Regions from separate parts of the Brevibacillus sp. genome, predicted to be linked through region 2. Evidence: riboswitches for the same ligand, from Rfam matches in the RefSeq annotation. Region 2 holds a riboswitch; each other region holds the start of a gene.

Region 1 (6,038 bases), on a different contig from region 2:
GGTCCCAGGCGTATTTCAGCAAAAGGACAAGCGAGATGATCACGAGCGGCAGCAAAATGTGCAGCACTTGCCATTTTGCTCCCCAAAATCCCCCCATGAGCCAGACGACCAAGTCTTTCAACGCTTCGTTGTTGGAAAAAAACTTCAAACCGGAAACGCCCGCCGAAAACAGTTGCCCAATGGCCACCCCCGCCAAAAGCAGTACGGTCGTCGAGCTGTTTTTGAGCTTGGCGATGCCGTAGACCGCGCCCACAGCGAGACAGCCAAACACAAAGGCATTAAGAGCGATCATCCACTGTCCACTCGAAACGAGGTTGATGCCAAACACACTCGTCCCGGCCACGATCGCCAATGCTGCTCCAAAAGCCGCTCCGCTCGATACGCCGAGCGTAAAAGGGTCTGCCAGCGGATTGCGCAAAATCGCCTGCATAATCGCACCGGCACATGCCAGCGAAACTCCTGTAATGATCGACATGACCATGCGCGGCAGCCGAATCTCGTATACGATGTAGGCGGTCATCTCATCGGAAGCGCGTCCGGACAAAATAGCCAAAAGCTCAGGCAACGCAACTTCTACAGCCCCTTGACTGACTGCGTAAAGCGTCAGCAACACCAGCAGGAGGAAAAGGCTTGTCAAAACGAGCAGCTTGCTTTTCACGCTCCCGTGATAGATGGCCTGGATCGGTCGCTGCACTGGCTTGCTCAGCGGTTGTCCTTGGCTGTCATTGAACATCTTTGAACGAATAGTGCCAAATGCCTTGGTATGGCACGCCTAACCATTTTTCAAAATACTCTTTGGCATACTGCTCGGGATCGATATCCTGGAATTTATCCGGGTACAAATATTTGGCTAGTTGGAGATTGCCGATATACCGCTTGTCCGATCCGACAAAGTTGGTGTAGAAAAAGTAAATGTCTTTGCTTTGCCCCGCCTTGAGCCGCGAAACAGATGTCGTGCTCATAATATGGCGCAGCGCTTCCTCAAACGGCTTCGTATCCTTCACATTGTAGCCACCCAGCCAGGTGCCGTGCAGGGTAATGACCTCCGGGTTGCGCTTGAGCACATATTCCTCGTCGACCATGATCGTAGTCGACGCCTCCGCCGGATTCCATTGCAAGTCGGCAGCGTCTTTCCCGCCAGCCAGAATCGTCGCGTAGCCTTCCCCTACTCCTGGCTTCCCGTCCAACGACTGGCTGGGGAAAATCCGGTAGCCCCCGTTCGTATTGAGAAATCCGGCTGACAAGGCAAGCACCTGTTTTTTGTCTTCCTCCTTGATGCCTGCCACCCGGTCCGCTAACAGCTTTTCAATCGAATGCTTCCAGGCGAGAAATTCGTCTGCCTTGTCCGATTTATCAAAAATTTTTCCGAGCAGCTTCAGCTCCTCATCCATCTGTTCCGGCAAATAGTTGTTCATTCGCACGACTTTGATTCCGGCTGGCTCCAGCTTTTCCTCCAGCGTCTTGTCTGGGCGATTCGTATAGGCGAAGACGATTTGCGGCTTCAAGCTGATGATTTGCTCCAGATTGATCTGCTTCGTTTCCCCCACATCCGGCTTGCTGTCAAATCCGAGGTACGGGTTATTTTTGACCGTCGTGTCGCCTGTAGCCAGCACGTACTGCTCGGCTCCCAGCAGCTTGATCGCTTCTGCCGTGTTGCGATTGAGCACGACCACCCGCTCTACTGGTAGCTTTACCGTGATCGCAGTCCCTGCGGAATCTTGAAAAGCAAGCTCCTGCTTTTCCTGCGGCACCGCCTGTTCAGTTTTCTGTTCCGCAGGCGTTGACGATGACGGTGAAGCAGCAGAGCAGCCAGTCACGACCAAAAAAATCGTGAGCAGGCCAAACAGCCATGCTTTGCCGATCCAGCTTTTCCGGTTCTTTTGCAGCATCGTTTCCACTCCCTATCTTTTTGTGATCAATAGAAAAGCCCCGTCCCGCCGGACGAGGCAAACGTGTAGAAGTAATCAGTCGACATCATGAATAAATAGACACAAGCTGTCGCAGCTTCTTCCTACACCTCACCTTTTCCGCGAAGGATTACGGGTGTGACAAACTAGGTAGGTCTCCTGGCTTTTGGCTCATCGCGCTCTTTCGTCTTCCCCGATGGTTATGCTCCACACCGAGTGACATGTTGGAAAGAGAACTCACCAATTACAGTGGCGGGACCGCTCGGGATTTTCACCCGATTCCCTGTTACCCCTTGCTCTCGCAAAGGCACCTAGCTGCCTGCTATTCTTGGCTGATTATACCATTATTTTCATAGGGAGGGGGGACCGTAAAAACAAATCGGCCGCTTCCTTCCCTTTTTTGCCTTCGCCCGAAAAAAATCCGCCGTTCTCAGGTGGTCGTATGGTTGTCGTATGCGATTATGGCCCGGTGCTTTCAGCAGTTTTAGGCAGTCGGCTCCACTTCATCCGCCACAGGCGTGCCAAACTGCTCTCCCCATTTGATCAAGTATTCAATCACGGGACGCAGTGCCTCTCCCCGCTCTGTCAGCTCGTACTCCACCTTTGGCGGAACGACCGGGTACACATGCCGCAGCACAATCCCCGACTCTTCCAGCTCCCGCAGCTGTTCCGCGAGCATTTTGTGATTCACGCCCATGATGTTTTTCTTCAGCTCACCGTACCGCTTTTTCCCGTTCAGCAGCTGGCAAATAATCGTCGTTTTCCATCTTCCTGCAAGAATGGAAACAGACAGCTCGATCGGACACTGAAACTGTTTGCCGTTTATTTGATAAATCACCTGTTGGTTCCCCATGGTTCTCACTTCCCTTTTGGTAAGTATTCAACGAAAAAGTGCGTACTTACTTTTTTACAGTGTATTCGGTAAGATCACTTTTGTAAAACACGATTTCAAGGAGGCCCTCATGGAAAAATTCGTTCAGGTTGGTCCCATAAACGTCGCATATGCAGTAGAAGGAAGCGGGCCTGCCGTGCTGTTGATCCACGGTACAGGAGGCAGTTACGAAGGCACGTGGGGCAATCTCGGCAAGGCGCTGGCACCTGACTTTACCGTCATCACCCCCAATTACAGCGGCTCGGGCAAAACGCAAGACGACCGCGAGCGGCTGGAGCTGGACGATCTGGTCGAGCAAAATGTGCAGGCAGTTATGCAGGAAGGCTTTACGCACTTTCATGTCGTAGGCTACTCGCTCGGCGCTGTCGTAGCAACGGCCATCGCCGCCAAATACCCGGAGCGAGTCCAATCGGTGACAGCGATCGCGGGCTGGGTAGAAAGCGATCTCGCTGTCGCCTATCAGTTCGATCTGTGGCAAAAGCTGTTCCGCCAGGATCGGGAGCTGTTCGCCCAATTCGCCATCCACACTGGCCTCAGCCCGGCGTTTTACAGCTCGTTTCAAACGTTGGAGCAGTTGCATGAGTTTACCGCCAATTTGGCTGCGACACTTGCCGAAGGTACTGGCAAACAGGCCGAACTTGACACTCGCATCAACCTGCGGCCTTTGCTTGGCAAAGTCACTGCCCCAGCACTGGCCATCGGCTTGACTTACGATCGCATGGTGCCTGTGGAGCAGACAAGGGAAATGGCCGCTCTCCTGCCTGACGCGCGCTACCACGAGATCGCTTCAGGGCACCTGGTACTGTGGGAGCAGGAGGCAGAGCTGATCGAAACCGTCCTGTCCTTTGTCCGTTCTACCCGATGACTTCCCCAAAATAACTTACCTTATCTGGAGGATAACATGATCCAAAAAGAACAGATTTTGCAAGCATACGAAACCAGACACGCCACTAAAGAATTTGCCGCAGACAAAACGGTTGCACAAGAAGACTTCGCTTTCATTATGGAAACGGCTCGCCTTTCTCCCAGCTCATTCGGTTTTGAGCCTTGGAACTTTCTCGTCGTGCAAAACCGCGCTCTGCGCGACAAGCTGTCTGTCGTTTCCTGGGGAGCGCAAAAGCAACTGGCTACAGCGAGTCATTTTGTCATCATCCTGGCGCGTACCAAGCAAGAGATGGCGGCTGATTCCGACTACGTAATGAACCAGATGAAAAACGTGCAGCTTTTGCCGGAAAACGTCATCACCGCGAAAAGCGCCATGTACGACAAATTTTTGAAGCAAGATTTTGAGCTGTTTGCAGACGAGCGCGTCATGTTCGAATGGGCAGCCAGACAAACGTACATCGCCCTTGGCAACATGATGACCTCAGCCGCCATGATCGGCATCGATTCCTGCCCGATCGAAGGCTTCGACAAAAAACAGGCAGAGGAACTCCTGCAAGCTGAAGGACTGCTGGACAAGGAACGCTTCGGCGTAGCCTGCATGGTTGCCTTTGGCTACCGCAAAAACGAGCCGCGCCCGAAAACAAGACAGCCGCGCGAACACATCATTCGCTACGTCGAGTAACGACATCGCTACTGCCACTATTGCCGCCCCGAACAAGAATGGATGTTCGGGGCGGCCCTTTTTCCATATATAGTTGTTTCAAGACGGAAATGACGCCGTCCGCGCCGTTTTCCGTCATGCGAAATGCTTTTCTGGCGATGCACACCGCATCGATATTCGCCTTCAACATCGGCGGCACGCCGTAATTCCACATCGGAGCAACAATAATATAGCCGTCAGCGGAAATAAACTGCTCGGTGATTGATCACCGAATACCACATTTTTCTCAAAAGCAAACCATCCAATTGCTCAGCCATTCACCCATCCATGTTCAATAGATTGGTATTCTTTCGGCCGAAGCTGCTTCCATTCGCGTGGTATGATAAGTTTGTTTCTTGTCAATATCATTGTTAACGAATATGTCCAAGGTTGTGATTATCATGTGGAAACCTGATCGGTCCAGCACGCAAACACTCTATCACCAAATCGCCGATGAGATCGAGCGCAGGATTTCTTATGGAGAATATCCTCCCGGAAGCTTGCTCCCCTCTGAAAGAAAGCTGGCAGAGCAGTTGGGGGTCAATCGAAGTACCGTCATTTTGGCTTACGAAGAGCTGCGTGCACTCGGCATCATCGAAAGCAGGACAGGCAGCGGCACGCGCGTCTGCAAAAACAAATGGGAAGCGACCCCCAAACACACTCCAAACTGGCATCGGTACGTGGAGGGCGGGCAGTTTCTCCCGAATTTGTTTTACTTGCGCCGCATTCGCGAGGCCCTGCAAAAAGACGGCATGATCGACTTTGCCAGCGGTGAGCTGTCCGCGCAATTGTCTCCGGGTCAGGAAATCAGCACCTTGATGAAAGAAAACCCCTTTACGGAATATTTAGGCTACGACAATCCCCAAGGCTTCACGCCACTGCGCGAAGAACTCGTTTCCTATTTGTCGCGGTATCGGCAGATCAACACGACAGACTCGTCCATTCTCATCACATCGGGTTCCCAGCAGTCGCTTTATTTGATCACTCAATGTTTGCTCGCTCCCGGGGATGCCGTCGCCATAGAAGATCCATCGTATTGCTACTCTTTGCCGATGTTTCAGTCGGCCGGCCTGCGCCTGTTCCGGCTCCCGGTCAGTCCGGAGGGCATCGATCCCGAAGATATTCGCTCCTTGTATAAAAAACACCGGATCAAAATGATTTTTCTCAATCCGACTTTTCAAAACCCGACAGGCATTTGCCTCAATCCGGCCCGCCGTACCCAACTGCTGAACGTGGCCAGCGAGCTGGGGCTTCCGATCGTGGAGGACGATCCATTCAGTCTCACGTCCTACGATGGCGATCCGCCTGCCCCGCTCAAATCGCACGACCAGCTCGGCTCCGTCCTGTACATCGGTTCCTTTTCCAAAATCGCGGCCTCCGGCTTGCGCGTCGGCTGGATGGTGGCCCCCCACTCCGTCGTGGAACGACTGGCAGACGCGCGACAGCAGATGGACTTCGGCCTGAGCGTCGTTCCGCAAAAAATTGCCGCCCAATTTTTGCACTCCGACTTCTTCCTGCCCCACCTGGAGCAACTGCGGATGCGCCTGCTCTATCGCCGCGATTTGCTGGTGGAAGCCTTGCAAAAGGAACTGCCCGATCTGGTGACGTTCACGCTTCCGCAGGGCGGACTGCATTTGTGGTGCAAAATTGTGCC
Region 2 (6,038 bases):
ATTGGGAGAGAAAGCAAGTCCGAAAGCGATTGAAGATTTACGGGAAGTTTTAGGCTTGAACAATCCGTGGTACATTCAATACTTTGACTATTTGAAGCAAATCATCACCGGAGATTTGGGAGTTTCCCTGCATTCCGGAGCAAGCATCACGCAAGAAATCGGGCCGTATTTGGCCGCTACTACCGAGCTGACGATCGTCAGCATGCTTTTCGCTGTGATTATCGGAGTGAACGCAGGAATTTTGTCTGCGTGGAAGCAAAACTCCTGGTTTGACTACTGTGCGATGTTGATCGCCTTGATCGGTGTCTCAATGCCAATCTTTTGGCTAGGTTTGATGGAGCAATGGTTCTTTGCGCAAGAACTGAAATGGCTGCCATCCGTTGGTCGCGACAATTCGCGTAATCCTGTAGAGGCCATTACGCAGTTCTATATACTGGACACGATTATGGCTGGACAGTGGGATCAGCTGTGGGAAGTGGTCAAGCATTTGATCCTGCCCGGAGTGGCTCTCGGAACGATTCCGATGGCGATTATCGCCCGGATTACCCGATCGAGCATGCTGGAAGTGATGCGTGCGGATTACGTCAGAACAGCCCGGGCAAAAGGCTTGGCGCAGTTCTGGGTCGTGTACAAGCATGCATTGAAAAATGCAATGATTCCCGTGTTGACGGTGATTGGTCTGCAAACAGGCTTGCTCCTGGGGGGAGCGGTGCTGACCGAAACGATTTTTGGCTGGCCCGGCGTCGGCCGCTACATTTTCACAGCCATCGGAAACCGGGATTATCCGGTGATCCAGTCCGGCATCTTGGTGATCGCTACGATTTTCGTACTGATCAATCTCTTGGTCGACCTTCTGTATGCTTACATTGACCCGCGCATTAAATACCGCTAGAGGAGGGACAAAGGAGATATGGCAGAAACTCACGTACAGACTGTGACCTGGAAAGTAAAAGATGAAGAAGTAGTCTCTCCTTGGCGGGAAGCGTGGAGGGCGTTGCGCAAGAACAAGCTGGCGATGGTCGGATTGGCGATTATCCTGTTTTTCGTGGCGGTCGCTGTGTTTGCTCCGATGATCGCGCCGTATCCTTACGATGAAGGCGAGCTGGTCATGAAAAACAAGCCGCCATCGGGGGAGCACTGGTTTGGAACGGATTACAACGGGCGGGACGTGTTCAGCCGCGTCGTGTACGGGGCGCGCATTTCCTTGTGGGTAGGCACCTTTTCCGTCATCGGCTCGGTCGTCGCCGGAACGATTCTCGGCTTGCTCGCCGGATTTTACGGCAAATGGATTGACACGCTGATCTCCCGCATTTTTGATATTATGCTGGCGTTCCCAAGCATCCTGTTGGCGATTGCGATTGTCGCGATTTTGGGGCCGTCTTTGCAAAACGCGCTGTTGGCGATTGCCATTATCAACATTCCGACTTTTGGACGTCTGGTTCGCTCGCGGGTTCTCAGCTTGAAGGAAGAAGAGTTCGTCATGGCGGCGCGCGCGATCGGGATGAAAGATTCCCGGATCATTATGCAGCACATTTTGCCGAACAGCCTGGCTCCGATCATCGTGACAGGGACGATGGGGATTGCTACTGCGATCATTGAAGCGGCGGCACTCGGCTTCCTTGGACTCGGTGCGCAGCCACCGGAGCCTGAGTGGGGGAAAATGCTTTCCGATTCCCGTCAATACATTCAAAAAGCGCCGTGGACGGTTATTTTTCCCGGACTGTCGATCATGTTGACCGTACTTGGCTTCAACCTGATTGGCGACGGCTTGCGGGATGCGCTTGATCCACGGATGAAAAATTAGTTGTAGTGCGAAGGGCAGTAGGGACACAAGCGTCCAGGCTGCCCCTTTTTTCGCGTCTGCTGGCTTATTTTCTTTGGGCATATGCTGGAGGATTCATGAGAGAATTTTCCGCTTCTCTCTTCTTTTTTAGGCAGGAAAATGGTATTCTCAGGGGTAGAATATTGTCGAAAGAGAAGGTGACGCAGTTGTTCCAGGAGCGTATTTCGAAGCTGCACGATTTTTTGGCAAACCATGAGTTAGACGCGGTATTGATCACTTCTCCCAAGCATGTTTACTATTTGACCGGGTTTTTTACTGATCCGCACGAGCGTTTTATGGGGCTGATCATTCCGGCCCAAGGCGAGCCTTCGCTGATTGTGCCTGCCCTTGATCGGGAAGCGGCGGCAGCAGCATCGTTTGTTCAGACGATTCTTACACATACGGATACGGACAATCCGTACGAGATTCTCAAGCAGGCGTTGCCAGCGGGCTTGTCCAAGCTGGGCATCGAGAAAAGCCACATGACGGTAGAACGCTTCGAAGCCATGGGACAAGCCGTCGGTGCGCAGAGCTACACCGATGTGGAAGAACCGCTTCGTGAAATGCGCCTGATCAAATCGGCAGATGAAGTTGCCCGTTTGAAAAATGCGGTTCAACTGATCGAAGATACGCTTGGCGAGACGTTGAAAAAATTCAAAGTCGGTCAGACCGAAATGGAGATTGTCGCGGAGCTGGAATTTCAGATGAAGCGTCTGGGAGCAGATGGCCCATCCTTTTCCACGATGGTACTGGCAGGCGAAAAATCGGCATTGCCGCATGGAACGCCAGGTTCGCGCCAGGTGCAGGAAGGCGATTTGCTGCTGTTTGACATCGGGGTAGCAGCTGATGGTTACGTTTCGGATATTACCCGCACGTTTGCCGTCGGGGAAGTCAGCGAACAACTGCGCGAAATTTACGAGACAGTGCTTGCGGCGAATGAGGCGGCGATTGCAGAGGTTCGTCCAGGCGTGACTTTTGCCCATCTCGACAAGACCGCTCGCGACTTGATTGCCGCGCGAGGCTATGGCGAATACTTCATGCACCGACTGGGACACGGTTTGGGCATGGATGTGCACGAATATCCGTCCGTACATGGTCAAAATCAGGAAACGCTTCGCCCGGGCATGGTGTTCACCATCGAGCCAGGCGTTTACGTACCGGGAGTAGGCGGCGTGCGCATTGAAGACGATGTGCTCGTAACCGAATCAGGCGTGGAAGTATTGAGCAAGTTCCCGAAACAATTGACTGTGATTGGCTAACGATCACGAAACACACAATTTCATATGAATCTGATGGTGCTGGCTGGAATCGTTTGGTTCCGCCAGCTTAATAGGGAAGTCCGGTGAAAATCCGGCGCGGTCCCGCCACTGTAAACGAGGAGTGCCTAGTACGCAGCAACCACTGTTTTTCGCGAGACGAAAAATGGGAAGGGAACTAGGCATGTTGATTCGTGAGCCAGGAGACCTGCCATGAGATCATTTGCAATCGACCCACGAGGATGGGACAGATGTAGAAGCAATCTTTAGAAAAGGCGCTCCACAAACGCTGGCTCTATAGATATGTCTGCGTATGTCGAGCACCTCCCGATTGGAAAACTGGGAGGTGCTTTTTTCTATGGGTATCATCGTGGCAGCAACACGTGGAGAGGGGGAGATGCCATTTCCTGTATTGCCAAACGGAGCGGCTTTCCGTATAGTGTAGATGTAATTCGTAACAATTACGATTTGCATAGCAATTGTTTTCATCGTACAGAGAACATGAAAAGAAGAGAGGGTAACAAAACAAATGAATAAAACACCTAAGAAAAAGAAGGCCTTGCAAGGATTTTGGTTCGCGTCTGTGACTGCAATCATGCTGCTCATGTCTGCGTGTGGTTCCGCAACACCGGCAGCTCCTGAACAAGCTGCTACCAAGCCAGGCTCGGAGCAAGCTGCCCAGCCTGCCGCTGGCGAAAACAAGCCAGTGACAATCGTCAACAACGGCATCGAAATGACTTATCCGGAAGCACCAAAACGCGCTGTCACCATGAACCAGCACGTGACGGAAATTATGCTCGCTCTCGGTCTGGCTGACAAAATGGCCGGGACTGCGTATTTGGACGATCAAATTTTGCCTGAGTTGAAAGCTGACTACGACAGAGTGCCTGTGCTGTCCGACAAGTACCCGACGAAAGAAGTGCTGATGGCTGCCAACCCTGACTTTGTGTATGCAGGCTGGAAAAGCGCCTTTGGCGATAAAGGTGTAGGCTCGATGGAGGAGTTGGAGAAAGCAGGGGTCAAATCGTACCTGCAAGAGTCTTCCAACAAGCCGGGCCCGACTATTGACGACGTATTCGCTGACATTGCAAACATCGGCCGCATTTTCCGCGTGGAAGACAAGGCGAACGAACTGATTGGCAAAATGAAAGCGGAAATGGAACAAACGACAAGCAAAATCGGTACCGTGGACAAGCCGCTCAGCGTGTTTGTGTACGATAGCGGAGAAGATCAGCCGTTCACAGCTGCAAACAACTACATGACTGCCCTGATCAAGGCGGCAGGCGGCAAAAACGTGTTTGACGACATTCAAAAAGGCTGGGCAACCGTGAGCTGGGAAGAAGTCGTGAACCGCAAGCCTGACGTTATCGTTGTCGTGGATTACGGCGACAAAACGATTGATCAGAAGAAAGAGTTTTTGCTCGCCAAAAAGGAACTGGCTGACTTGCCAGCGATTCAAAACAAACGTTTGATTGTATTGCCATTGTCCGCAGCTTCCGAAGGGGTACGCGCACCGATCGCGCTGAAAATCCTCGGCGAAGGACTGTACCCGGATAAATTCAAATAAAGAACGGCTGCTTAATTAAGGAGGGAACGGCCCTGCATAAGATCAAGATGCCCTTCATCATCGTTGCCCTGCTGATCGGGTTGCTCGTCTCGATTACGTTTGCGGTAACACTCGGCTCGGTGGAAATCAAACCAGCGACAGTATGGAAAATTGCCTTATCGAATCTTCCGCTGACCAATCAGTGGATCGAAGTGGATTGGTCAAAAGGAGAGCAGACAATTATCTGGGATATTCGGTTTCCCCGCGTCCTGTTGGGGGCAGTTGTCGGGGCTGGTCTATCTGTTGTGGGGGTTGCGATTCAGTCTCTCGTTCGCAACTCCCTGGCAGATCCGTACATATTAGGCGTTTCCTCGGGAGCATCGGCTGGAGCGACTTTGGTGATTTTGTTCGGAGCATTCAGCATGTACGGACAATTCGCCCTGTCGTTTGGCGCTTTCACAGGGGCGCTTGTCTCGATCCTGCTTATTTTTACTTTGTCGCGAATCGGCGGGCAAAACTCGACCGTGCGCTTGCTCATGGCGGGGATTGCCATTTCTGCGATTTTGTCGGCGATTACGAGTCTGATCATTTTTTCTGCGCCAAACGAACACGGCATCCGCTCGGTGTTGTTCTGGATGAGCGGCAGTCTCGCGGGCGGCAAGTGGGAGTATTTGACCATCCCGACATTGATCGTGGTCATTTGTCTGATCGTGCTGCTGGCGCAGTATCGTTCGTTGAATGCGATGCTGATGGGCGAGGAGTCTGCCGGGACGCTTGGGGTCAACACGGTGCAATTTCGCAAGCTGCTGTTGGTCATTACGGCCCTGCTCACGGGAGTCATCGTCTCGATCAGCGGAGCGATCGGATTTGTCGGTTTGATGATGCCGCATATCGTGCGGGTTATCGTCGGTTCCGATCACCGACGCGTCTTGCCTGTCAGCGCCTTGCTGGGAGCGATTTTTCTGATCTGGGCGGACGTGATTGCCCGGCTTGCTTTTGCCCCGGAGGAGCTTCCTATCGGGATCATCACGGCGTTGTGCGGAGGCCCGTTCTTTATTTGGCTGATGCTGCGCAGTTCTTATTCTTTCGGAGGTAGCGGACGATGAATCTGAATGTGGAGAACATTACAGTCGGGCTGGAAAACAAAACGATTTTGCACAACGTCAGTCTGACGGTCCGCTCCGGTGAGTTCGTCGGGCTGATCGGGCCGAATGGCAGCGGGAAGTCGACTTTGCTCAAAAGCATTTATCGCGTGCTGAAGCCGTACAGCGGATTGATTTCGCTCGACGATGACAACGTGTACCAGCTGTCTGCCCGGCAAAATGCACAGCGCATGGCGGTGGTTCGTCAGGAAAGCTCGGTCGAATTTGACTTTACGGTCATGGAGATAGTCATGATGGGCCGCTCACCGCAT
Region 3 (6,038 bases), on a different contig from region 2:
GATTGCGAATGTCGATCTGACTTTGGCGCAGCGAGAGGGGACGAAAACAATGACAGACAAACAGAAATTCGAAGGCTTCAAACAGCAGTTGATTCACGACAACGAGCAGCAGTACGGCGAAGAAATCCGGGCCAAGTACGGCGACGAGCGAGTAGAGCGTGCCAATCGGAAAATCAAAGAGATGAGCGAGGAAGAGTATGCGCAAGTCGAGCAATTGAACGAAAAGCTGCACGCGACGCTGAAGCAAGCGTTTGCCAGCGGCGATCCGGGCAGCGAGCTGGCCCAGCAGGCAGCCGATTTGCATCGCCAGTGGCTCAGCTTTTACTGGGACAGCTACAGCAAGGAGGCGCACGCAGGCGTGGCTCAGATGTATGTCGATGATCCGAGATTTACGGCTTACTACGACAAGGAGCAGCCTGGCCTGGCAGCATTCCTGCGCGACGCTGTCGTCATTTACACACAAGCCTAATGACTAGCGAAAAACTTCCCCTGAACCGCGCATGCTTTTGGCGGTTCGGGGGAGTTTTTTTGTTTGGGCGCTATTTTTCTTTGTGTTTGTTATGTTATATAATTGTTCATCATCTGATACAAAATGCAAAGAGAGGAGCACTCTGGTGGAATCAATACAGACGATCATTGGAGCAAACTTGGAGACGATTCGCAAAAAGCGGGGCTTGAGCCTCGATAAAGTAGCGGAGCTGACGGGCGTAAGCAAAGGCATGCTGCACCAGATTGAGCGCGGCGATTCCCAGCCGACGGTGACGACCTTGTGGAAAATGGCAACAGGTCTGCAAGTGTCGTTCTCATCGCTGTTGAAGGCGCCGGACAGTGCCGTTTCTTTTGTGTCAATCGCAGACGTGTCGCCCATCATCGAAGACAACGGCTTGTGCCGGGCGTATTTGCAGTTTCCTTTTGATCCGATGACCAAGCTGGAAATGTTTCGCATCGAGCTTGACCCGGAGGCAAGCTACTCGTCGGCTCCACACAATGAAGGCGTCTACGAGTACATTACCGTCAGCGCGGGCGAGTTTTGCCTGAAAATCAAGGACGAGCTGTTTCGCATGTCGGAAGGAGACGGCATCCGTTTTGCCGGAAACGTTCCCCATATGTACAGCAATGAAGGCGAAAAGCAAGCCGTCATTCAGGTCGTGATGTATTACGCAGAGCCTTAGCTATAACCATACCTGTCGTTCATTTAACGAAAACGTGTAAAAGGAAAGGAGCAAAACTGATGCAGCGATTAAAAGAAAGCGCGCAGAAAGTGCAAGCGAGATTGCAACAATTGGGGTATGACAATCAGGTGGTCGAACTGCCGGACAGCACCCGCACAGCAGCGGAGGCAGCGCAAGCGATCGGATGCGAGGTCGCGCAAATTGCCAAGTCGATCATTTTTCGCCGGAAGACGACGGACAAGCCTGTTCTGGTCGTGGCAAGCGGCACAAACCGGATCGACGAAAAGCTGCTCGCGCAATGGATGCAGGAGAAGCCGGGAAAAGCAGATGCCGATTTTGTGCGCGAAAAAACCGGATTTGTCATCGGCGGTGTCTCGCCCGTCGGACATCTGGAACCGATTGAGACGTGGATTGATGAGGATTTGCTTCGCTTCGAAGTCATCTGGACGGCTGCCGGGCATCCGAACGCTGTTTTTTCGCTGACGCCAAAGCAACTGGTACAAATGACGAATGGCGAAGTAGCGCGCATCGCTTCCCGCCCGTAACCAGCCAAGAAACGGCAAAGCCCTCTCGAATCCGGGCACGATCAATGGTAAAGTGGAAATATTCACACGATATCAAGTTGGCAGGGGGAGAAAAATCGATGCAACCTACTGAACCGATTTCCTTGGGACACCGCATCCATCTGATTGACGGCTTTGACATGGGATGGGCGGAGCGGACGGGAACGTATGTAATAGCAGAGGAACAATTGACGCTTGTCGAGACAGGGCCAAGCCCGTCCGTGCCGTACATTGTGGCAGGATTGCACAAGCTCGGCTTTTCGCCGGAGCAAGTCAAATACATCATCGTGACGCACATTCATCTGGATCACGCGGGCGGGGCAGGCTTGTTTTTGCGCGAATGCCCGCAGGCCAAAATCGTGGTGCATCCAAAAGGAGCGCGCCATCTGGTGGACCCGAGCCGCTTGATTGCGGGAGCGAAAGCCGTTTACCAGGACGATTTCAACCGCCTGTTCGATCCGATTGTGGCGATTCCCGAGGAGCGAATCTTGGTGCGAAAAGACGGAGACACCTTGCCGATCGGGCCGAACTGTGTCCTTGAATTTTTGGATTCGCCCGGCCATGCGAACCATCATTTCAGCATTTACGATCCGGTTAGCCGCGGCATGTTCACAGGTGATACAGCGGGCGTTTTTTATCCGCAACTCCAAAAAGACGGATTGCATTTCGTTTTGCCGTCCACGTCTCCAAACCAGTTCGATCCGCAGGCGATGCTTGCGTCTATCGAGCGTTTTCGCAAGCGCGAACTCCAGCGTATCTACTTCGGGCATTTTGGCATGACGGAAGAAGTGGAGGACGTCTATCGGCAAGTGGCAGAGTGGCTTCCCGTATTCGTGGCAGAAGGCGAGGCGGCCGTTTCCGCCGGGCTTGGCACGGAGCAATTGGGGGACAGGCTGTTCGCTCTTGTCAGCCAGCATCTGCAAGCGCGCGGCATTGCCGAGCAGCATGAAGTGATGAACGTCCTGCGACTGGATTTGCAGGTGTGCGCGATGGGAATTATCGATTACTTGCACAAGCGCAAGCAGTAATTTTCGTCGGTTAGGCAAAAGGCTGCTGCAGGTTGACGGGCAGCCTGGACCTGCGTTTTGCTGCAAAATGACGCATTCTTTTTTTGGCCAAGGAATGCTATGATGGTGGGTGAGTCTTAGCTTGCAGGTACAAACAACTGAATACAGCAAGCAGGTGCCTCGTCTGTCATGGACGAGGTGAAAAGGGAAGCCGGTGCAAATCCGGCGCGGTCCCGCCACTGTAAAGCGGCTGTCGCAAGCCGCAAGCCAGGAGACCTGCCTGTTTGCATGATGTGCCTGCGCCTTCGCGGAAAGGTTCGGCCCGTTCAGGACTTTTTGGCGTGACCAGATCGTCCTGGCAAGTCGACCCTTTTGTTTCCCGCTGGAAGCGAAGGGGTTTTTCTATGCTAAGAATCAACCAGTTGCCCAGAAAGGAAGTTATACATATGAAACGTTCGTGGAAACTGCTCATGCCCCTGGTCATTGCTGCAAGCTTGGTCGGCTGCACAGGCAATGGCAACACGCAAACAGCCCCTGCTCCAAAGACAGAGGCGCCACAGACAACACCACAGGAAACAACGGCCAAAGCCACTGTCTACCCGCTGACGGTCAAAGATTCGACGGGAAAAGAAGTGACCTTGCAAAAAGAGCCGCAGCGGATTGTCTCCACCTCTCCAGGTGAAACGGAGATTTTGTTCGCACTCGGCCTGAACGACCGGATCGTCGGGGTGTCCGACTACGACGATTATCCGGCAGAAGCTGCCACGAAGCCGAAAGTGGGCGGTGTCGTCAAGCCGAGCGAAGAGGCGATTCTCGCCCAGTCGCCTGATCTGGTCATCGGCGGAATCTCGATGGATGAGCCTGTCGCTGCGAAGCTGAAAACGTTAGGCATGCCTGTTTACGTGACTCACCCGCAAAAAATGGATGAGATATTTGACAACATTTTGGCGATGGGTGTCATTACAAACAGACAGGAGCAGGCGGAAAAAGTAGTCGCAAGCATGAAGCAGGACATCGCGCGCGTGCAGGAAGCGGTCAAAGCGGTGAAGCCGGAAGACAAGAAAAAAGTGTACCTGGAGTTTTCGCCGGGCTGGACGGTGGGCAAAGGGGAATTTCTGGATGAGCTGATCTCACTGGCAGGCGCGACAAACATTGCCGCTGATACCCAAGGGTGGAACCCGATCAGCGAAGAAAAGATTTTAAAAAGCGATCCTGACGTCATTTTGTATGCAAAAGGCATTACGGACGACAAGACAGGGAAAAAGCTGGAGGACATCATTGCGAACCGCAACGGCTGGGACAAGATGAAGGCGATCCGCGACAAGCAGATTTTCGGGATGGAGCAAAATTTGCTTTCGCGCCCGGGACCGCGGATTACCCAAGGTTTGATCGAGGTAGCCAAAGCGATTTACCCTGATCTGGTGAAATAAAATGAAGAAGCAGTTGCTTTTATGGGGAGGAGCCAGCAGTCTGATCCTGCTGGCATCGGCGGTAGTCAGCATTTCGATGGGAGCGGCATCGCTTCCGCTTTCGCAAGTATGGCTGATCTTGTTGCATCAGCTCCCCGGCATGTCGGACTTGGTTGCCGTGACATGGCCGGATTCGTCCGAGCAAATCGTGATGAAAGTGCGTTTTCCCCGCGTCATCCTGGCGATCCTGGTAGGGGCTTGCCTGTCGCTTGCGGGCGCCGGATTTCAAGGGGTGCTGCGCAATCCGCTCGCAGACCCGTTTACGATGGGAGTGGCATCCGGAGCTGCTGTCGGTGCCGCTTTTCTGATCCTGTTTGGCTTGCAATTCGCTTTTCTCGGGGAATGGAGCACGCCTGTGGTCGCCTTTTTGACGGGGCTGTGCAGTCTGTGGATTGTACTGTCGCTGGCGAAGACGCAGGGCAAGCTGCAAACAGAGACGCTCATTTTATCCGGGGTCGTCATTCAGGCGTTTCTCGGTTCGCTCGTCTCTTTTATGGTGTCCTTGTCGAACCAGACGGTGAACGAAATCGTCTTTTGGCTGATGGGCAGCTTGTCGTTTCGCGGCTGGGCTTTTACGTATGTGCTGATTCCGTATGTGCTGATCGGCGTAATCGTGCTGGTTGGCTATGCCCGCTCCTTGAACCTGTTTGCCCTGGGTGAGCGTCAGGCGGCGCATCTGGGCGTCAATGTCGACAAGACGAAGCTCATTATTTTGCTCGTATCGACTTTGTTGACGGCGGCAGCGGTTTCGATCTCAGGGATCATCGGCTTCGTTGGCCTCGTCGTACCGCATCTGGTGCGGATGCTGGTCGGGCCGGATCATCGCATCCTGCTGCCGATGTCGGCGATTGGCGGCGGCATCTACGTCCTGTGGGCGGATACGCTGGCGCGGATGCTGCTCGTTCCTACGGAAATCCCGCTCGGCGTCGTGACCGCGTTTTTGGGAGCGCCGTTTTTCGCCTATTTGTTGAAGCAAAACAAACGAACCGGAAGGAGGTAGCTACGATGATCCACGTACGAGGTTTGCAAAAAGCTTACCAGGATGTATCGGTTTTAACAGAAATCGATTTTGACGTGAAGCGGGGCGAGTTTTTCGGCATCATCGGTCCGAATGGCAGCGGCAAATCGACGCTGCTGAAAATGATCTCCAGCGTCATTGCCCCTGATGCGGGAGAGATTACGCTCGCTGACAAGCCGCTTGCCCGCTATACGCGCAAAGAGCTGGCTCGTGTTCTCGCCGTACTGGAACAGGAAGGGCTGCCTCCTGTCGGTTTCCGTGTCCGCGAAGTGCTGGAGATGGGACGCTTCCCTTATCAAAACTGGCTCGGTGAGGAAAAGGATGACGTCACGCCGCTGATCGAGGAAATCATGCAGCTGCTGGGGCTTGTGCCGCTGGCGGAGCGCACGCTGGATCAGCTGAGCGGCGGGGAGAAGCAGCGCGTGGCTTTGGGCAAGGCGCTCGTGCAAAAACCGCAACTGCTGCTGCTGGACGAACCGACTACGTACCTCGATATCGGTTACCAGATTCAACTGATGGATATTGTCCGCAAGTGGCAAAAGACGACGCAAGTGACCGTCGTGGCAGTTCTGCACGACTTGAATCTGGCGTCGCTCTACTGCGACCGCATCCTGATGCTGCACAAAGGAGTGCAGATTGGGGTAGGAACGCCGCAAGACATGCTGCAAACGGACAAGATTGAAGCGGTGTACGGGACAAGACCGATCGTCATGGAGCACCCTGTCCATCATTTGCCGCAAATCATGCTGCAATCCCGGGCGTAAGGAGACGTTGGAATGATCGTACTTGTGACAGGCGGTGCGCGCAGC
Region 4 (6,038 bases), on a different contig from region 2:
ACAATGAAAAGCTGGGCTGGACGTTCGTGACGAAGGAAGAAGCCGAACGCGGCGTGGATCGCGGCGATTATTACGCCAGCATCCTGATTCCCGCCGACTTTTCCGAAAAGATTACCGGAATCGTCAATGGTCGGCTGGACAGGCCCGAAGTCATTTATACCGTCAACGAAAAAGTGAATGCCGTAGCTCCGAAAATCACCTCTTCGGGTGTATCGGCGATTGCCAAGCAGATCAACGAGAGCTTCACGGAAGCGGTCAGCGAAGCGCTTTTGACCAAGCTGACGGAGATTGGCGTGAAGCTGGAGGAGCAGTTGCCGACCATTCGCAAGATCGAGAGCGGCATTTTCGAACTGGAAAGCAAGCTCCCGGAGATTCATGCGGCAGGTCAGAAAGTGTTGGAGATCGAAAAAAAGCTGCCGGACATTCATGAAAAAGCGCAAATCATCCCGGAAGTGGAGAAGCGCATCCCCGAGATTAACCAGGCGGCCGATGCTCTTTTGAAGATTCAGCAAAACTGGCCGCGCATCAACGACGCTGCTTCCGCCGTCATCGCGATGGAAGAAAAGCTGCCGATGATCGATCAGGCGGTCGGGCGCATCGTCGAGCTGGACCAAAACTTCGGCAAAGTGACCAATGCGGTGACTACGGCCACGCAAAAGGCCAGTCAGGCAATTGAGATAGTTTCGGCGGCGCAAAACGCCTTGCCGCGCATCGGAGAATTGGCTGACAAGGGAGTCGATTTTGCCGATCGGCTCAATCAATTTTTCACGGCGCATGACGGCGCTTTTGAAACAATCGCTCCGCTCATCAAGCAAAATCTCATTTTGGCTCAGCAGGCGTCCGATGCGCTTGTGCAACTGACAGACAGGCTGCTGCAAATCAATCCCGAACGGTTGCCTACAGCTGCCGAAGTGCAGGCTGTGTCTGACAAGCTAGGCAAAGCTGCGCGTATCGTCGAACACACCTCTGCGCTGGTCGACAAGCTGAACCGCTACATTCCGGGGCAGCCGCTGACGCCTTTTTCCGAGCGGCTCCATAAGCTGGAAGAGAAAATGCATCGGCAAATCGAGATTCTCGATACGATAGCGAAAGCGTTGGCAGACGGGAAAAAGCCCGCAAGAGACTTGATCGAGAGTCTGAATCAGTTGGCGAAAAACACGAGTGCGGAGCTGGGAGACATCCTGGCGCGCTACGATAGCGAAATCGTTCCGAAAATCGCGGAGGGCATCGAAAAGCTGAAAACAGTCGTGGGCGATTCCGCCGAACTGCTGCAAAAAGCAAAAGACAGGCTGCCGGATATCGAGGCGATTTTGAAAGAGACAAAAGCCGGACTGGAGCTGGGGCTGGCCGAACTGAAACGAATCGAGCAGGAGCTGCCGCAGATTCAGGCGCGGGTCCATGAACTGGCGCAAACGTTGCAAAGCAAGTCCGAAGCGTTTGCCAAAGCGATCCACACGGCAGCGCCGTTCCTCAAGCAGCATTTGCCAGAAATCAAGCAAAAGCTCGACCAGGCGGCTGGCTTCATCCAAAACGATTTGCCGCAAGCCGAGGCGGAGCTGACCAAGCTGGCTGACTTTGTCCGTAACAAGCTGCCGGAGGTGGAGAACGGCGTCCACAGGGTAGCCGAGCTGGTGCGCGATGATCTGCCCAAGCTGGAGAGTGCGATTGCGCAAGCGGCGGACAAGCTGAGAGAGGTCGAGGCGAACAATCACTTTGCCGATCTCGCCAAGCTGCTGCGCGGGGATATCAAGCGAGAGAGCGAGTTTTTGGCAAGTCCGGTGCAGATCAAGGAAAACCGCAAATATCCGATTCCCAACTACGGTTCGGCAATGTCGCCTTTTTACGGAGTATTGTCGCTATGGGTAGGAGCGACCTTGCTGATTTCTTTGCTCAAACCAGACCCGGAGAACCCGGACGGACGCTACAAGCCGTACCAGCTGTACCTTGGCCGTCTGGGCACATTCGTGACAATCGGGCTGTTCCAGGCACTGTGTATTACGCTCGGTGACTTTTACATTTTGGAAGCGTATGTGGCGGACAAAGTTCCGTTTGTCCTTTTCGCGATGCTCGTCAGTATGGTGTTCGTGACGATCACGTATACGCTGTTGTCGGTATTCGGCAATGTCGGCAAGGGTATCGCGATCATTTTCATGGTCTTCCAGTTTTCCAGCTCCGGGGGCACGTTCCCGATCAGCATGACGGCGCCTTTTTTCCAGGCACTCAATCCGTTTATGCCGTTCACCTACGCGATCAGTTTGTTGCGTGAAGGGGTCGGGGGCGTCCTCTGGGAGACGGCGATTCGGGATATTCTCATGCTGTGCGGCTTCATCGGCATCAGTCTGTTTATTGCGCTGGCCTTGAAACGACCGCTGAGCGGGCTGATTCAAAAATCGATGGAAAATGCGAAGAAAACGAAGATCATCGGGTAATCCGCTCGGCCATGATGCCAGCCTGTCAGTAGATGGGCTGGCTTTTTCTATGGCTGAAATATCCAATATTTAGCAAAGAAAAGAATTGTTAATTTTCAAAATAACTGATATATTGAGAGCAAACTTCATACGTGTACAAACAGGTGCAGATAAATTCAACACTTTTATCTGCTTAAAAGGGAAGTTCGGTTCGAATCCGACGCTGTCCCGCAACTGTAATTGGGAGCGATTCGAAGATACCACTGTTTTCGCCAGCCGAAAATGGGAAGGTTCGAAAAGCGATGATCATAAGCCAGGAGACCTGCCTGTTTGAGCGCAACATCAATACCTACGAGGATAGGGGGTGTTAAGTGCGAGATGGATAGGCGTGTTTTTGATTTTCACAATCAGCATGCTTATTTCGGTATTCATTCGCCTCTTAACAACTTCTGCGGAAGTTGTTTTTTTGTGCGGATTTTCAGGAGGGTACGTGACGGATGAGTGATTTTTTGTTTGGAACGGTGGAGTATTTCACCAACGATTTTCAGGCGTGCATTATGAACAACTTGACGATAGAGAACCCGAGCGCGATCAAAGCGCATTACGCGAAATTAAAAGCAGAGGTCATCAGGCGAGCAGAAAATCAGGCAGATCAAGAAAAGCTTTTGCACAATCTCGACAAGGCTTATCAACGTCTAAAGGTCAACTTAATCGGGGCGGAGGATGAAGAGAATGGGAGCTGAAGAAAAGTTTTTTCCAGGTCTGGAAGGTGTAGTCGCTGCGGAAACGAGCATTTCCTTTTTGGATACGAAGCAAGGGGAAATCGTCATCAAAGGGTACGATTTGATCGAGCTGTCCAAAGCGCATCGTTACTTGGATATCGTCCATCTTTTGCTGGAAGAATCGTTGCCGAACGAACAGCAAAAGCGCGAAGTGGAAGAAAAGCTGAAAGCCGAGTACGACATACCGAACCAAGTATTCGACATGCTCAAGCTGCTGCCGGAAAAAACGCATCCGATGGACGGCTTGCGCACCGGGCTTTCTGCGCTTGCCGGATACGACAGCCAACTGGACAACTGCACGGCGCAAGCCAACAAGGAGCGGGCTTACAAGCTGCTGGGCAAAGTGCCGAACATCGTCGCCAACAGCTACCGCGTGATTCAAAAGGAAGCGCTGATCGCGCCGCTGCCGGAGCTGTCGTACAGTGCGAATTTCCTGTACATGATCACGGGCAAAATCCCGTCCGACTTTGAAGAAGCCATCTTCGACCGTTCGCTTGTTTTGTACAGCGAGCATGAGATGCCTAATTCGACGTTTACGGCACGCGTCATTGCCTCGACGATGTCGGATTTGTACGGGGCGTTGACCGGGGCGGTCGCTTCCTTGAAAGGGAACTTGCACGGCGGCGCGAACGAAGCGGTGATGCACATGCTGCTTGAGGCAGGCTCGGTCAAGGAGTTTGAAGCTTTGCTGGAGTCCAAGCTGGCCAACAAGGCGCGGATCATGGGCTTCGGGCACCGCGTGTACATGAAAAAGATCGACCCGCGCGCACTGATGATGAAGGACGCCCTGAAGCAATTGTGTGATGCAAAAGGCGACGACTTGCTGTACCAGATGTGCGAGGCAGGCGAAAAAATCATGGAGCGCGAGAAGGGCATTTACCCGAATCTCGACTACTATGCCGCTCCGGTTTACTGGATGCTGGGGATTCCGATTCCGCTGTACACACCGATCTTTTTCAGCGCAAGAACAGTGGGGCTGTGCGCACACGTCATCGAGCAGCATAGCCACAACCGCCTTTTCCGTCCACGGGTCAACTACATCGGCCAACGCCACGCCTAAATCCAATCCAAGCAGAAAGGAATGAGTCGCTTGTTGAAAATGAATGATCGCACCAAAACAGACCAGTTGCTGGAGGAGATCGCAGACTATGTGCTGACGAAGGAGATTACGAGCGAGGAGGCGTTCCAGACCGCGCGCTACGTACTGTTGGACACGCTCGGATGCGGCATTTTGGCCTTGTCCTATCCCGAGTGCACGAAGCTTTTGGGGCCTATCGTCCCGGGCACAGTCGTTCCGAACGGCAGCCGTGTTCCCGGCACAGCGTATGTGCTTGATCCTGTGCGCGGAGCGTTCAACATCGGATGCATGATTCGCTGGCTCGACTACAACGATACGTGGCTGGCAGCCGAGTGGGGACATCCGTCCGACAACCTGGGAGGCATTTTGGCTGTAGCCGACTATGTGAGCCGTGTGCGCCTGGCAGAAGGAAAAGAACCGCTCGTCGTGCGCGATGTTTTGGAAATGATGGTGAAGGCGCACGAGATTCAGGGAGTGCTCGCGCTGGAAAACAGCTTGAACCGCGTGGGGCTTGATCACGTCCTGTTCGTCAAAATCGCCACGACTGCGGTCGTGACGAAGCTGCTGGGCGGGGGCCGGGAAGAGATCATTAACGCCTTGTCCAACGCATGGATCGACAATTCCAGCCTGCGCACTTATCGCCACGCGCCGAATACGGGATCGCGCAAGTCATGGGCTGCGGGAGACGCGACCAGCCGGGGCGTGCATCTGGCACTGATGGCGCTAAAAGGAGAAATGGGCTACCCGTCCGCACTGTCTGCGCCAGGCTGGGGATTCCAGGACGTTTTGTTCAACAAAAAAGAACTGAAGCTCGCTCGACCGCTCGACTCCTACGTGATGGAGCACGTGCTGTTCAAAGTATCGTATCCGGCAGAGTTCCACGCCCAAACCGCAGCAGAGTGCGCCGTAACGCTGCACCCGCAAGTCATCGACCGACTGGAAGAGATTGATTCCATCACGATTACGACTCATGAATCGGCTATCCGGATTATCGACAAGGTCGGCCCGCTGCACAATCCGGCTGACCGTGACCACTGCCTGCAATACATTACCGCCATTGCTCTGCTCAAAGGAACGATTACAGCGGAGCATTACGAAGACGAAACCGCCAGCGACTCGAGAATAGACAGTCTGCGCGCGAAAATGAAGGTGATCGAGAACAAGCAGTACACGTACGATTACCTCGATCCGAACAAGCGCTCAATCGCAAATGCGCTACAGATTCACTTCAAGGATGGAACGAAGACGGAGAACGTCGAGTGCGAATATCCGCTCGGACACCGTTTCCGCCGTCAGGAAGCGATTCCGAAGATCGAGGAAAAGTTTTCGGATACATTGCGTACCCATTTCCCAGCCGGGCAGCAGCGCAAAATCGAGCAAGTCTGCTTTGACCACGAGCAATTGGGGCAGATGCGCGTGAACGAGTTTATGAATCTGTTTTTGATCGGATAAGGAGGCGTTTGGCTTGGCGTGGATCGTGGATCAACCTATGACGCAAAAGGAGCTGGCCGAACGACTGCGCTCGCTCATGTCGGCGCCTGACATTTTGCAAATACCCGGAGCGCACGACGCAATGGCTGCTATCGTCGCCAAACAGGCGGGCTTTTCGGCTCTGTACTTGTCAGGGGCTGCCTATACCGCGAGCAGGGGCTTGCCGGATTTGGGCATCGTCACTTCATCCGAAACGGCTGAACGCGCGAAAGACCTCGTACGAGCCACCAACTTGCCTGTGCTGGTCGATATCGATACGGGATTTGGCGGCGTGCTGAA

The links. A riboswitch is a leader RNA that binds a small molecule or an ion and turns the genes downstream of it on or off. The one in region 2 is predicted to bind cobalamin.
Region 1: it holds a riboswitch for cobalamin, as region 2 does, so the genes downstream of both, DEP07_RS22870 (ABC transporter substrate-binding protein) here and DEP07_RS00400 (ABC transporter substrate-binding protein) in region 2, are expected to answer to the same signal.
Region 3: it holds a riboswitch for cobalamin, as region 2 does, so the genes downstream of both, DEP07_RS01100 (ABC transporter substrate-binding protein) here and DEP07_RS00400 (ABC transporter substrate-binding protein) in region 2, are expected to answer to the same signal.
Region 4: it holds a riboswitch for cobalamin, as region 2 does, so the genes downstream of both, DEP07_RS14745 (hypothetical protein) here and DEP07_RS00400 (ABC transporter substrate-binding protein) in region 2, are expected to answer to the same signal.

Annotation. Positions count from the first base shown of each region.
Region 1 covers NZ_DOTK01000078.1:37,963-44,000, forward strand. Annotated here, with positions in the region: gene DEP07_RS22865 (FecCD family ABC transporter permease) at 1-694, opposite strand, end outside; gene DEP07_RS22870 (ABC transporter substrate-binding protein) at 723-1,889, opposite strand; cobalamin riboswitch at 2,040-2,237, opposite strand; gene DEP07_RS22875 (winged helix-turn-helix transcriptional regulator) at 2,392-2,760, opposite strand; gene DEP07_RS22880 (alpha/beta fold hydrolase) at 2,870-3,664, shown strand; gene DEP07_RS22885 (NAD(P)H-dependent oxidoreductase) at 3,704-4,366, shown strand; gene DEP07_RS27775 (NAD(P)H-dependent oxidoreductase) at 4,347-4,607, opposite strand; gene pdxR (MocR-like pyridoxine biosynthesis transcription factor PdxR) at 4,786-6,038, shown strand, end outside.
Region 2 covers NZ_DOTK01000003.1:9,050-15,087, forward strand. Annotated here, with positions in the region: gene DEP07_RS00385 (ABC transporter permease) at 1-892, shown strand, start outside; gene DEP07_RS00390 (ABC transporter permease) at 911-1,804, shown strand; gene DEP07_RS00395 (M24 family metallopeptidase) at 1,990-3,081, shown strand; cobalamin riboswitch at 3,099-3,308, shown strand; gene DEP07_RS00400 (ABC transporter substrate-binding protein) at 3,608-4,645, shown strand; gene DEP07_RS00405 (FecCD family ABC transporter permease) at 4,693-5,730, shown strand; gene DEP07_RS00410 (heme ABC transporter ATP-binding protein) at 5,727-6,038, shown strand, end outside.
Region 3 covers NZ_DOTK01000005.1:72,895-78,932, reverse strand. Annotated here, with positions in the region: gene DEP07_RS01120 (MerR family transcriptional regulator) at 1-469, shown strand, start outside; gene DEP07_RS01115 (helix-turn-helix domain-containing protein) at 615-1,172, shown strand; gene DEP07_RS01110 (YbaK/EbsC family protein) at 1,232-1,717, shown strand; gene DEP07_RS01105 (MBL fold metallo-hydrolase) at 1,816-2,763, shown strand; cobalamin riboswitch at 2,899-3,040, shown strand; gene DEP07_RS01100 (ABC transporter substrate-binding protein) at 3,189-4,172, shown strand; gene DEP07_RS01095 (FecCD family ABC transporter permease) at 4,174-5,211, shown strand; gene DEP07_RS01090 (ABC transporter ATP-binding protein) at 5,217-5,993, shown strand; gene cobU (bifunctional adenosylcobinamide kinase/adenosylcobinamide-phosphate guanylyltransferase) at 6,006-6,038, shown strand, end outside.
Region 4 covers NZ_DOTK01000047.1:71,503-77,540, reverse strand. Annotated here, with positions in the region: gene DEP07_RS14750 (YhgE/Pip domain-containing protein) at 1-2,429, shown strand, start outside; cobalamin riboswitch at 2,554-2,752, shown strand; gene DEP07_RS14745 (hypothetical protein) at 2,906-3,151, shown strand; gene mmgD (citrate synthase) at 3,141-4,250, shown strand; gene DEP07_RS14735 (bifunctional 2-methylcitrate dehydratase/aconitate hydratase) at 4,290-5,720, shown strand; gene prpB (methylisocitrate lyase) at 5,758-6,038, shown strand, end outside.